Regions from separate parts of the Aeromonas intestinalis genome, predicted to be linked through region 3. Evidence: riboswitches for the same ligand, from Rfam matches in the RefSeq annotation. Region 3 holds a riboswitch; each other region holds the start of a gene.
What was found. A riboswitch is a leader RNA that binds a small molecule or an ion and turns the genes downstream of it on or off. The one in region 3 is predicted to bind cyclic di-GMP.
Positions count from the first base shown of each region.

Region 1 (4,211 bases), on a different contig from region 3:
ATGTATTGAATCACGTATTGCAGCTACGGGCCTATGAGGCAGGCAGGGGGAAGAAACCCAACCCCCTCGCTCCCCTGCATGTGCCGCCCGAGTTACGTCAACCTGAGAGGTAAGTTGTGAACTGGCGTGTATTGACCCAATCCTATACAGCTATCCCGCTGATGCTGTTGGCCATACTGGCGATGATGATCCTGCCTCTGCCGGGCTGGCTGCTGGATGCCCTGTTCACCTTCAACATAGTGCTGGCGGTGCTGGTGCTGCTGGTCTCCGTCTCGGCCCGCCGACCGCTGGACTTCTCCGTGTTCCCGACCGTGCTGCTGGTCGCGACCCTGATGCGACTGTCCCTCAACGTCGCCTCCACCCGGGTCGTGCTGCTGCACGGTCACGAGGGGCACGAGGCCGCGGGCAAGGTGATCCAGGCCTTCGGTGAAGTGGTCATCGGCGGCAACTATGTGGTCGGTCTGGTGGTGTTCGTGATCCTGATGATCATCAACTTCGTGGTCATCACCAAGGGGGGAGAGCGGATCTCCGAGGTCTCCGCCCGCTTCACCCTGGACGCCATGCCGGGCAAGCAGATGGCCATCGATGCCGATCTCAACGCCGGCATCCTGGACCAGCATCAGGCCAAGACCCGCCGGGAGGAGATAGCCCGGGAGGCCGACTTCTACGGCGCCATGGACGGGGCTTCCAAATTCGTGCGCGGTGACGCCATCGCCGGTCTGCTGGTGCTCATCATCAACCTGGTGGGTGGCCTGGCCATCGGTATTTTCCAGCACTCCCTGCCGGTCTCCGATGCGTTTCGCATCTATGCCCTGCTCACCATAGGTGATGGTCTGGTCGCCCAGATCCCCTCCCTGCTGATGTCCACCGCCGCGGCCATCATAGTGACCCGGGTCAGCGACGAGGGGGAGATGTCGGATCAGGTCGGCCAGCAGATCCTGGCCTCGCCCCGGGTGATCTACACGGCGGCGACCATCATGCTGATCCTGGGGCTGGTGCCGGGCATGCCCATGCTGGCCTTCCTCAGCTTCGCCGCCGTGCTGGCCTGGACCGGCTGGAGCGTCAGCAAGCGCAGGGCCCAGGATCCGGCGCTGGATGCGGCCGAGGAGCTGACCCGGCAGATGGTGCAGCACGAGCCACAGGGGCTGGACTGGCAGGATCTCGCCCCCGTGGACACGGTCGCCATCGAACTCGGCTATCGGCTAGTGCCCCTGGCGGAGGCGGACAAGGGGGCCGAGCTGCTGGCCCGGGTGCGCGGCATTCGCAAGACCCTCTCCGAGCAATATGGCTTCCTGCTGCCCGAGATCCGGGTGCGGGACAACCTGCAACTGCAGCCGGACCAGTATCGCATCAAGCTCTCCGGCATCGCCCTGGCCATGGGCAACGTGGATTGTCAGCGGCTGATGGCCATCAGTAGCGGGGAGACCTATGGCGCTCTGGATGGCGAGCTGACCCAGGATCCGGCCTACGGCATGAACGCGGTCTGGATCTCCCCGGACAACAAGGCCAAGGCGCTGAACCTGGGTTATTCAGTGGTGGATTCCGCCACCGTCATCGCCACCCATACCAGCAAGCTGCTGAGGGAGCAGCTGGATGTGCTGTTCGGCCATGACGAGGTGGGCAAGCTGGGCCAGTACCTAGCGGTCCAGTCCCCCCGGCTGGCGGAGGAGCTCAACCTGGCCCTGACCCAGATGCAGCAGTTGCGGGTGTTCCGCCAGTTGCTCAAGGAGCAGATCAGCCTCACCGACATCCGCACCATAGCCACCACTTTGCTGGATGCGAGCGAGTTGACCAAGGATCCCGTGCTGCTGGCCTCGGATGTGCGCTGTGCCCTGAGGCGGCAGATCGTCAGGCAGGCCATCGGTTCTAGGGACATCCTGGCGGCCTTCACCCTGGATGACAGGCTGGAGCAGACGTTGCTGAGCGCCATGAACCAGTCCCAGCAGCAGGGCAAGATCCAGTTGGACAGCTTCCCGGTCGATCCCCAGTTGCTCGCCCAGTTGCAGCAGAACATGCCGCTGGTGAAGGAGCAGTTGCAGCAGCAGGGCTATGCCCCCGTGCTGGTGGTCATGCCCCAGCTCAGGCCCCTGATCGCCCGCTATGCCCGCTCCTTCTCAAAAGGTCTCAAAGTGCTCTCTTATAACGAGATACCGGAAGACTTGCGGGTGGAGGTAATTGGCACCCTCGGCTGAAGTTGAATTGCCATGTCAACATCTTGATCAGGAAGTGGTTATTCCGCATATCTACTTGAATTGTCATATAAAGCCGTTATGATGTGACGGCTTTTGACGTGATGCACACTGGAATAAATAACAAAATACAAACAATCAGGTGTATCTCATGGCTTTAAGGATAACAAAGCCATGCCATCCTAATACGGGTCGTCGCATGATAAAGGCAAACTGAACTGAAAAGTCAGGACGCAAAGCCTCCGGTCTAACAGCATTGATGCTAACGATAGCGGGGTTACCAAGGCCATGATTCTCGCCTTGTTTTCATACCACTATAAGGTAAACGCTCAATTAAGAAGCGTTATTCTTGTCGTGGTGCGTTTTTATTTGTCACGGTCAGTTCTGTTGATTGATTCATGTGCAATCACAGGTTCGGGTTAATATGTTTTCTGATTTATCTATCAAGGAAAATTCAATACCCGTCGGTGTTGAATCGCACGCACATTTATTATTTGTCTCCTCATCGTTATCAAATGGAAACGATATTGGGGAGATGTTGTTGAATTCCGGCTACCGGGTTTCCTGCCAGGATTCCATCTCCCGGGCCAAGCAATTCCTCTCCTGCCATTCGGTGGATCTCATCCTGCTCGACATGGCGGTCATGACCGAAGCCGGCCCCTCCAGGGTGCATGAGCTGACGGGGGCCGACTGCGTCATCCTGGTCAATGAGGATCAGGCCTATCTGGCGGCGGAAGCCATGCGGGCCGGCGCCATCGACTACATCATCAAGCCTTTCAGCCAGCGCCAGATCCTCGATGTGGTGAGGGGGGCCTTGCGACTGCGCCAGGCCATTCCCAACCTGGTCGCGACCTCTGCCCTGAGCCTGCAGGTGCTGCAACTCGCCAGGCGCGCCGCCAAGACCTCGGCCACCATCCTCATTGGTGGCGAGTCGGGGACGGGCAAGGAGCGGCTGGCCCGCTACATCCACGACATGTCCAACCGGGCGAACAAACCCTTCGTGGCCATCAACTGCGCCGCCATCCCCGAGGCCATGCTCGAGTCCATTCTGTTCGGTCACAGCAAGGGGGCCTTCACCGGCGCCACCGCCAGCCAGCAGGGCAAGTTCGAGCTGGCCCAGGGGGGCACCCTGCTGCTGGACGAGATCTCAGAGTTGCCCCTGGCGCTGCAGGCCAAGCTGCTGCGGGTATTGCAGGAGAAAGAGGTGGAGCGACTCGGCAGCCATCAGGTGATCCCGCTGGATGTGCGGATCATCGCCGCCAGTAACCGGGATCTGAGGGCGCTGGTGGCACAGGGGGAGTTTCGCGAAGACCTGTTCTATCGGCTCGATGTGCTGCCCATGAACTGGCCCGCCCTGCGGGAGCGGCCCGACGACATCCTGCCCCTGGCCAGCCACTTCATCGAACGCTACGCCGCCCAGCAGGGTTATCGGCTGAGCGAGGGGGCCAGCAGGCAGCTGCTCTCCTACGACTGGCCCGGCAATGTCCGTGAACTGGATAACGTCATCCAGCGGGCCTTAATTATGGCTCGCGGATTGCATATTCAGGCCGTCGATTTGATGCTGCCCCATTACGCAGCGGAGGCCGACAACCCGTTATCGCAGGCCCTCGCGGCCCCCGAGGGGCTCAGCGAGACCAAGCGGCATGCGGAATTTCAATTCGTCCTGGAGACGTTGCGCCGTTTTCGTGGTCACCGCACCCGGACGGCGGAAGCCCTCGGGATGACGACCCGGGCACTTAGATACAAGCTGGCGGCCATGCGTGAGCAAGGCATCGATGTCGAGCAGCAGATTCAGAACTAAGGGATAACCGAGTGAAGATTGAGATGATGTCATCACAGGTGACACTCCTGCAGCAGATGCAGGAAATGCAGCGAGTCGCCAACCAAGCCCCTTCCATCGAACCAAACGAGGCATCGACTGTCTCGTTCAGCGATGCCATGAAAGATGTCGTCGGGCGGGTGAACGAACAGCAGAATATAGCGTCCAGGCTCATGACCGCAGTCGATGCGGGTCAGAGCGAC
Region 1 covers NZ_JBSTYK010000008.1:188,216-192,426, reverse strand. Annotated here, with positions in the region: gene flhB (flagellar biosynthesis protein FlhB) at 1-113, shown strand, start outside; gene lfhA (lateral flagellar biosynthesis protein LfhA) at 117-2,192, shown strand; cyclic di-GMP riboswitch class I at 2,387-2,474, shown strand; gene lafK (lateral flagellar response regulator transcription factor LafK) at 2,728-3,990, shown strand; gene lfiE (lateral flagellar hook-basal body complex protein LfiE) at 4,002-4,211, shown strand, end outside.
Region 1: linked by a shared signal. The riboswitch ahead of lafK (lateral flagellar response regulator transcription factor LafK) and the one ahead of gbpA (N-acetylglucosamine-binding protein GbpA) in region 3 are both predicted to bind cyclic di-GMP.

Region 2 (4,211 bases), on a different contig from region 3:
CAAACGGGTAGTGGCGCTGGCATCCAGGGCACCATCGGTCACCACCAGCGTCAGGTCATAGGGGGTGTCGCTGGTGACGCTCGGGCCCGTGACCACCAGGGTCGCACTGTTCTGACCAGTGGCGGTCAGACCCGCCGGCAGGCTCCACTGATAGGTCAGGGTGTCGCCGTTGGGATCCGAAGCGGTGGCCTTGATGGTCACCTGCTTGCCGGACTCCACGGTGGCGGTGGCCGGCACTGTGACCACGGGAGCCAGGTTCGGCTGCGGCGCCTTGTTGGTCACCACCACCTGATCCTTGGCCGTGAGGTTGTGATCGTCGGTCACCGTCAGCTCGAACACCAGATTGATGTCCGCACTGACGCCGTCCAGCACCACACGAGCCTTGGCCTGGGTGGCGTCAAGCAGGGAGACCTGCGGGCCGGAGACCTGCTTCCAGGCGTAGGTCAGCACGCCGCTCTCGGGATCATGGGAAGCGGAACCATTGAGGGTCACCTCGGTCGGGCCGGTGACGCTCAGATCGCTGCCGGCGTTGGCCACCGGTGGTTTGTTGGCGGGCGGCGTGGTGCCTTCACCGTGACCGAGCCCCTCGTGCATGGCGTTGAGGATGTCACCGTTGTCCGCATCGATTTCCCAGGCGAACAGACCGCCGAGCTGGTTAGCCAGCACATACTGCCCCTTGGCCTTGACCGACCGATCGTTGTCGAAACTGATGAGATCCCCGGTGCTGGCCTTGAAGACATATGGCGCTTCGGCCACCTCGTCATAACCCTGCTCCCAGCCCGCGCCCATGCGGTTGTTGACGATGTCGCGATAATCCACCACACCGTTCTCCCAGGTGCCCTTGACGGGGCCGGTGGCGGTGCCGGTGAAGGGGCTGCCGGCCGAGTAGCCATTGACCCCGGTCCAGCCACGACCATACATGGCCGCCCCCACCACGACCTTGCCCGGGGTGACCCCCTGGCCGAGCAGCGCCTTGACGCCCTTGTCGGTGGTGTACTTGGTGGCAGGATCCCAGTTGGAGGCAAACAGGTTGGTCTGGTGAGCCAGGTTCTTCAGATCGAAGGCGCCGCTGAAGTCGTAGCTCATCAGGAAGATGTAATCCATGTACTGCTGGGCCGCCTGATAGTCGACCTTGGCAATCTTGTCGCCGCCGGCGCTGATGGCCGAAGTCAGCTCATACTGGCGGCCGGTCTCGGCTTCCAGTTCATCCAGCATGACGCGCAGCTCTTTCATCAGCACCACATAGGTGGCACCGTCAGCCGGGCCACCCAGGCTGGGGTTGGCGCCCTGACCGCCCGGGAACTCCCAGTCGATATCCACGCCATCGAAGAATTTCCAGGTTTGCAGGAACTCTTTGACCGAAGCGACGAAGGTGTCACGCTTGGTCTTGTCCCCCAGGAAGTAGAAGGGGTCGGACAGGGTCCAGCCGCCCACGGAAGGGAGGATCTTGAGGTCCGGATAAGCCTGTTTGAGGGCCATCAGGTTGCCGAAGTTGCCCTTGTAAGGCTCATCCCAGGCGCTGAGGTTGCCTTGCGACATCTGGATCGCTGCCCAGGGATCATGGATGGCGACCTTGAAGTCCTCGCGACCGGCGCACGCACGCTGCAGCGCCTCGAAGCTGCCGGAGATCTCTTTCAGGCTGTCGTTGATGCCATTACCGCCGCAGATGGGGGTGAAGCCATAGAGGATATGGGTCAGGTTCTGGGCCGCGACCTTGTCCACGGTGAACTTGCGACCATAGACACCCCACTCCACGTAGTAGGCACCCACCACCTTGCCGGACTTGTTGACGTAGGGCTTGTTGTTCTCTTGCAGCGGCGCCTTGAGGGGGACCAGATGGCTGCCGTCCGTGTCGGCGACCATCAACTCCTTCTTGTCGGAGAGGGTGCAGCCATCGGCGTTGCACAGGGCCACCTGCATCTGGTAGCGGCCACCCTTGGTGACCTTGAAATTGGCGGTACCCGCCGCGCTGGCGGCGCCGGACCACACTTCCTTGCCATCGAGCAACACCTTGGCGGTCTGGCCCACATCACCGGACCAGAGGTTCCAGGTCACGCTGACCGGGGCCCCATCCTTGTGGACGGTGACCAGCTTGTTGTAAGAGGTGGCAGCCTGATCGACTTCAACGATGGCGAACTTGGTGGGCCCCGACCCAATGGTGGGTTTACCAGGGGCGGCGGCGAAGGCGGAGGTAGAGCAGATCCCCCCGACCAGCAAGGCCAGCAGGGAATGTTTTGGACTGAACATAGTTGAACTTCCTTATTTCGTTATTGGTATGAACAACGAAAAAGGCAACGCAACCTGACAGGTAACGCAGACAACATCGTCACCATGGCTTGGCTCCATGGACGATACAACCTGTGGTGGCCCCGCTATCTTAGGTACTCGGACCCTTAGACCGGAGGCTTTGCGTCCCGGGCTTTCACCCGGTTTGCCTTTTTGCACAACTTGATTTGCGACGAAAATAATCGCCGAATGACTATAGATGAGAGAGCTGGCCCCGCCACCTAGTAAATATGACAGTGACCGGGACTCACTATTGACAGTTGGCTGCGATCAGGCAGCCAAAAGATAACAACGTCGCCGATAGTATGGATTGATAACCATTATCACCCCATCCAATCAAAGATGGATTCTGTGAATGCAGTCACGCAATGGGTAGCAGCAGGCTGTTCATCAGGGCCCTGAGCTTGAGGGGTTTGACCGGTTTGCTGATATAGCCATAACCGTGTTCACGGATCTGGGCCTGCAACTCGCTCTTGCGATCCGCACTGATGATGATGCCGTCGATGCCATTGCCATGGGCCAGCCGGATCATGTGCAGGGCCTGCAGCCCCGTCTTGCCGTCATCGAGGTGATAATCCGACAGCACCAGCCGCGGCAGGAAGCCACCTGCAATGAGATCCTCCGCCTGGGCCTGACTCTGGGCACAGCGTACCTCGCAACCCCAACGCCCCAGCAGGGAGGCCATGGCAGTGAGGATGTCCTCCTCGTTGTCGATGCAGAGGATCCTGACCCCCTCCAGCTGGCTGTCCCGCACCACGGGGGCTGCCACCGGTTGTGGCTGCACGGGGCGAGCCGCAAGATTGAGGGTGATGGCAAACACCGAGCCCACATCCGGCCAGCTGCGCAGCGAGAGCTGATGGCCCAGCACCAGGGAGATGCCGCGGGCGATGGCGAGCCCGAGGCCGAGCCCCTGCTCGCGGGCGGTGCGGGAGTGATCGAGACGGGAGAACTCGTCGAAGATGGTCTCCTGCTTGTCGTAGGGGATGCCGGGACCGTTGTCCCACACCTCGATGCGCACCTTGTTCCCGAGCCGGCGACAGCCGAGCAGCACCCGCCCCCCCGGGTTGTAGCGAAACGCATTGGTGAGGAAGTTTTGCAGCACCCGGCGCAGCAGACGCACGTCGCTGTGGACCGCGAGCCCGCTCTCCACCACGGAGAACTGGATGTCCCCCGCCTGGGCCAGCACCCCGAACTCTGCCTTGAGGTTGTCGAACACGTCCCGCAGGGCGAAGTCCAGCTTCTTCGCCTTGAACTTGCCCGCTTCGAGCCGGGAAATATCCAGCAGATCCGTGATGAGATCCTCGGTCGCCCCCAGAGCATCGTCGATGTGGCGGGCGATCCGGATCTGCTCAGCCCTCTGCTCCACTCCCTGCTCCCCTGGCAGCATCTCCAGCAGGGAGGAGGTAAACAGCTTGGCGGCATTGAGGGGTTGGGTGAGATCGTGGCTCACCGCCGCGAGGAAGCGGCTCTTGGAGTGATTGGCCCGCTCCACCTGCTGGTTCACCAGCAGCAGCTGGCTGTTGAGCGCCGACAGCTCGCGGGTACGCTCCGCCACCCGCGCCTCCAGGTGCTCATTCGCTTCCCGCAGCACCCGCTCCGCCGCCCGAAACGGGGTGATGTCGGTGAAGGTCATGACGAAGCCCCCCGCCGGCATGGGGTTGCCCTGCATCTCGATCACCCGGCCATCCGGCCGCTCCCGGGCCGAGACGTGGGGGCTGCCCCGCTGCATGAAGGCAACCCGGCGCGCCACATGGGCTTCAATTTCACCGGGGCCGCACAGCCCCTGCTCGGCGTTGTAGCGAATGATCTCCTCGATGGAACGCCCCACCTGGATGAGGCCGTGTGGATAGTGGAACAGCTCGATATAGCGCCGGTTCCAGGCCACCAGCTTGAGCTCCCTGTCCACCACCGAGATCCCCTGCCCC
Region 2 covers NZ_JBSTYK010000012.1:108,413-112,623, reverse strand. Annotated here, with positions in the region: gene ACW5W7_RS15825 (glycosyl hydrolase family 18 protein) at 1-2,247, opposite strand, end outside; cyclic di-GMP riboswitch class I at 2,360-2,446, opposite strand; gene ACW5W7_RS15820 (hybrid sensor histidine kinase/response regulator) at 2,648-4,211, opposite strand, start outside.
Region 2: linked by a shared signal. The riboswitch ahead of ACW5W7_RS15825 (glycosyl hydrolase family 18 protein) and the one ahead of gbpA (N-acetylglucosamine-binding protein GbpA) in region 3 are both predicted to bind cyclic di-GMP.

Region 3 (4,211 bases):
CGGGAAGCGGCAAGGCGGGACTACAACCTGACCGAGGTCGCCAATGCCCTGTTTACCTCCCAGTCCGGGGTCAGCCGCCATATCCGCGAGCTGGAGGAAGAGCTGGGGCTGGAGCTCTTCATCCGTTACGGCAAGCGGCTGCTCGGCATGACGGAGCCCGGCAAGGAGCTGCTGGTGATCGCCGAGCGCATCCTCAATGACGCCAACAACATCCGCAAACTGGCCAGCACCTTCGCCAACCGCGACTCGGGCCGCTTGCTGGTCGCGACCACTCACACCCAGGCGCGCTATGCCTTGCCACGGGTGGTGAAGGCGTTTCGCGAGCAGTTCCCGCTGGTGCAGCTGGAGCTGCGCCAAGGCAGCCCGGAGGAGATAGTGCGGCTGGTGCAGACCGGCGAAGTGGACATCGGCATCAGCAGCGAACAGCTCGACAAGAGCGAAGGAGTGGTGGCGTTTCCTTACTACCGCTGGCATCACAACATAGTGGTGCCGGAGCAGCACCCCCTCACCGCCGAACGGGAGCTGACCCTGGCGGCGCTGGCGCAATGGCCCATCGTGACCTATCAGGCGGGGCTGACCGGACGGGTGCGGGTAGATGAAGCGTTTGCCGAAGCCAGGATAGTGCCGCAGATCCTGCTGACGGCTCAGGATTCCGACGTCATAAAGACCTATGTCGAGCTGGAAATGGGGGTGGGTATACTGGCGGACATGGCCTTCAACGGCCAGCGGGACAAGGGTCTGGTGCAACTCGATGGCAGCCGGCTGTTTGCCCCCCACACCGCCTGGATCGGCCTCAAGCAGGGGCAGTTCCAGCACAATTTCGCCTGGCAGTTCATCCAGCTCTGCAACCCGGAACTGGCGCTGGCAGACATCCAGGCGCGGGCTCTGCGCAACGATGCGGCGCTCGATTACCAGATCTGAGTGAATCGCCATAAAAAACAGGGAGCCTCGGGCTCCCTGTTTTGCATTCAAGACGATTATGGCAGCAAGGTCCAGGCCTCCTGCCAGTGGGAGCCAATGCCCGGCTCATACTGGGTGGCTGTGCTCGCCCACTGGCTGCACCAGCCGCTGTAGGGGAAGGGCTTGCACTGGTAGATCTTGCCGTTCTTGGGTTGCAGCACCTTGGTGCCGGCGGTGTAGGCGGCCACGCCCTCGGGGAAGCTGTACTGATAGTCACCGCCACTGGCCGGATCCTTGAGCATCAGATCCAGGGTCTGCTGCACGGCCGCGCCTCCCGATTTGGGTTTGCCCGTGATCACCAGTTGATGATGGCCGGCACTCAACCCGGTCAGCGACATGGTGAAGCTCTGGCTGCTGTCCTTGATGTCGGCGCTGCTCTGACCCCTGGCGACGCCACCATGGTCATAGAGGGTGTTGGTGACAGCGAGATCCCCTTGCGCCGCGACCGTGAAGCTCAGGGTCAGCTTGCCGCCATCGAGCAAGTACTCGCTCTCCAGGCCGCTCACGCTGACGCTGTCACCGATCGGCGGTTGTTGCTGCTCGAGCTGGATCTCGACCCGTTGCAAGTTGCTGCCTGCTTTGAGGAAGACAGGGTTCTGGCCGTAGACGGGATTGAACTGGCCGTCACTTCCTTGCTGACCGGCGCGGATCTGGCTCTGTTCCCCGTTGATCTTGCTGGCCAGGGCGTGGGCCCAGTTGTTCTTCTGACCCTGCTCGGTGCTGGCGATGGTCAGCACCGTCTGCAGATCCGTGCGCTCGCCGCTTGCATCGAACACCCGGATCATGGCCTTGTCACCGGCCGCGAGATCGATGGAGGGATAGATGGTCCCGCCCTGGCTCCAGCTCAGGGGGGGCTGGGTGCCACCCTCGAAGCGGGCGTCGATCAGGTTGTAGAAGCTGTTGGTGGTATCCCCCACCTCCCAGACACCCAGGATCACCTGATAACCGGTACGGGCAGGCAGGACGCAGTTGTGGGTAACCTGCTTGGGCGGTTGCACCATGCCCCCGTCGATGACGCAGAAGGGGGTGAGGTCGAAGGAGGCCCGGGTCAGCGGCTGGTTCGGATCCCAGTCCTGTTTGGTGAGGTAGTAGCGCCAGTTGCGGGTGGTGTGGTTGGCGGTGAAGGTCCAGCTGATGGCGAAGGGGCCGGCTTTCACGTCGCGCTTGGTCCAGCGATCGCTGGTCTGGGCGTTGAGCTCGCCAAATTGCGGATGGCCGGCGGCGGCAATCTGACCATCGGCCGGGCCGCCAGCGGGGAAGCCGGACGGCGCCTCCAGGCTCTGGGGCTCCCACTGAATGGCGCCGCACTGGATGTTGCCACCCGTCTTGCACAGGTAGTTGCGTGCCTCCGGCTGGCTGATGTAGCCGTGAGCGAGCACGCCGCCACTGGCCAGCAGTGCGAGCGCCGCCGTGAGGTGATTGAGTTGAATAGTTGCTGCCATACATTCCTCTGTTCGATAGATGTGGGCAGTCAAGTTGGCAGGGGAGTTTCCCGAAACACTGTGCTGCAACCCCGCTATCCTGGACGACATGTCTTTAGACCGGAGGCTTTGCGTCCTGGCCTTTCAACCAGTTTGCCAAATGACTACAAAATGGGTCATGGTGTCGCGTTTGACTACGACGCTCCCATCATGACTTCTTTCTATTGAATTATTAAGTGTAAATCTTTACAGCTTGTTCTCATCGGAGTAGAGCCAATACGCCACTTTTTGATTTTATTCCCCGATGTGGCCCCGGCCTCCCTGCCACCGGCACCCAGCGCCGCCAGGAAGACTCCATTCACGAAGATAATCCCTTGTTCGCGGCAGACAGCGGAGCCCGCTTTTGCTAGCGTGATGAGGCGCATCCTCGCGCACCCGCCCTGCTGTCAGGGCGCCATCAAAAAGGAACGGCCGGCCAGTGGCCGCCGATAAAAAGAGGGACCTTATGATTTCCACTGCCAGGAATTACTTGAACCAGCTCAATGCCGATTACCTGAAGGTACACAGGCGCAAGGAGGATCTCTTCTGGTCCACCTACATGGGCACCAGCGATGATCAGGCCGGGTTCACCGCCGCCGAACAGGCCTACAAGGCATTCTGCGCCGATCCGACCCGCCTGCCGGTCTTGCGGGCCATGCTGGCCGAGGCCGAAGGGGCGGATCTCAAACGGGGGCTCGGGGGCTGGATAGCCTTCTTCGAGTGCAACGTCATCGAGGACCCGCAGGCTGCGGTGCTGATGGACGAACTGGTGGCCGCCGAGGCAGAGCTGTTCGCCCGTCGCAAGGAGCTCAAGCTGACCCTGCTGGACGAGCAGGGGCGGCAGGTGTCCGGCAGCCTGCCGGCAGCCAGTGCCTCCCTCGCGGCCAGTGCGGATGAGGCGGTGCGCCAGAGCGCGCTCGCCATGTTCCATACCCTGGAGCAGTGGGTGGTCGACAACGGCTATCTGGCCATCGTCACGCTTCGCAACCGCTTCGCTCGCGCCATGGGCTATCGGGATTACTTCGACTACAAGGTGCGCAAGAACGAGCAGATGAGCCCGGAGCAGCTGTTTACGGTGTTGGATGACTTTATCGCCCGCACCGAGGATCGGGTGCACCTGGGCCTCGCCGAATTGAAGGGCGCCAAGGGGGAGGCGGCGCTGCTGCCCCACAACCTGCGCTATTTCGTGAGCGGCGACGTGACCCGTCAGCTCGACCCCTACGTGCCCTTCTCCCGGGCCCTGAAGGATTGGGTCGAGAGCTTCCGTCGCCTCGGCATCCAGTACCGGGAGGCGACCCTGACCCTGGATCTGCTGACCCGGGAGGGGAAATACGAGAACGGCTTCTGCCATGGCCCGGTGCCGAGCTTCTGGCAGGAGGGAGAGTGGGTGCCTGCCGTGGTCAACTTCACCAGTCTGGCGAACCCCGCCCAGGTGGGCAGCGGCTGGAATGGCCTCAACACCTTGTTCCACGAGGGGGGGCACGCGGCGCATTTTGCCAACGTCACCGGCAACGCCCCCTGCTTCTCCCAGGAGTTCCCGCCCACCTCCATGGCCTATGCGGAGACGCAATCCATGTTCTGCGACAGCCTGCTGGACGATGCGGACTGGCTCAAGGGGTACGCCCGCAATGAGGCGGGGGAAGCGATCCCGGATGACCTCATCAAGGCCATGATCGAGGCTCGCCAGCCGTTTCGGGCCTTCAACGAGCGGCAGATCGCCCTGGTCTCCTACTTCGAACGGGATCTCTATGCCATGGAGGACGCCGAGCGCACTCCGGCTGCCGTGCTGGC
Region 3 covers NZ_JBSTYK010000020.1:62,624-66,834, reverse strand. Annotated here, with positions in the region: gene cbl (HTH-type transcriptional regulator Cbl) at 1-921, shown strand, start outside; gene gbpA (N-acetylglucosamine-binding protein GbpA) at 978-2,402, opposite strand; cyclic di-GMP riboswitch class I at 2,464-2,549, opposite strand; gene ACW5W7_RS19535 (M3 family metallopeptidase) at 2,887-4,211, shown strand, end outside.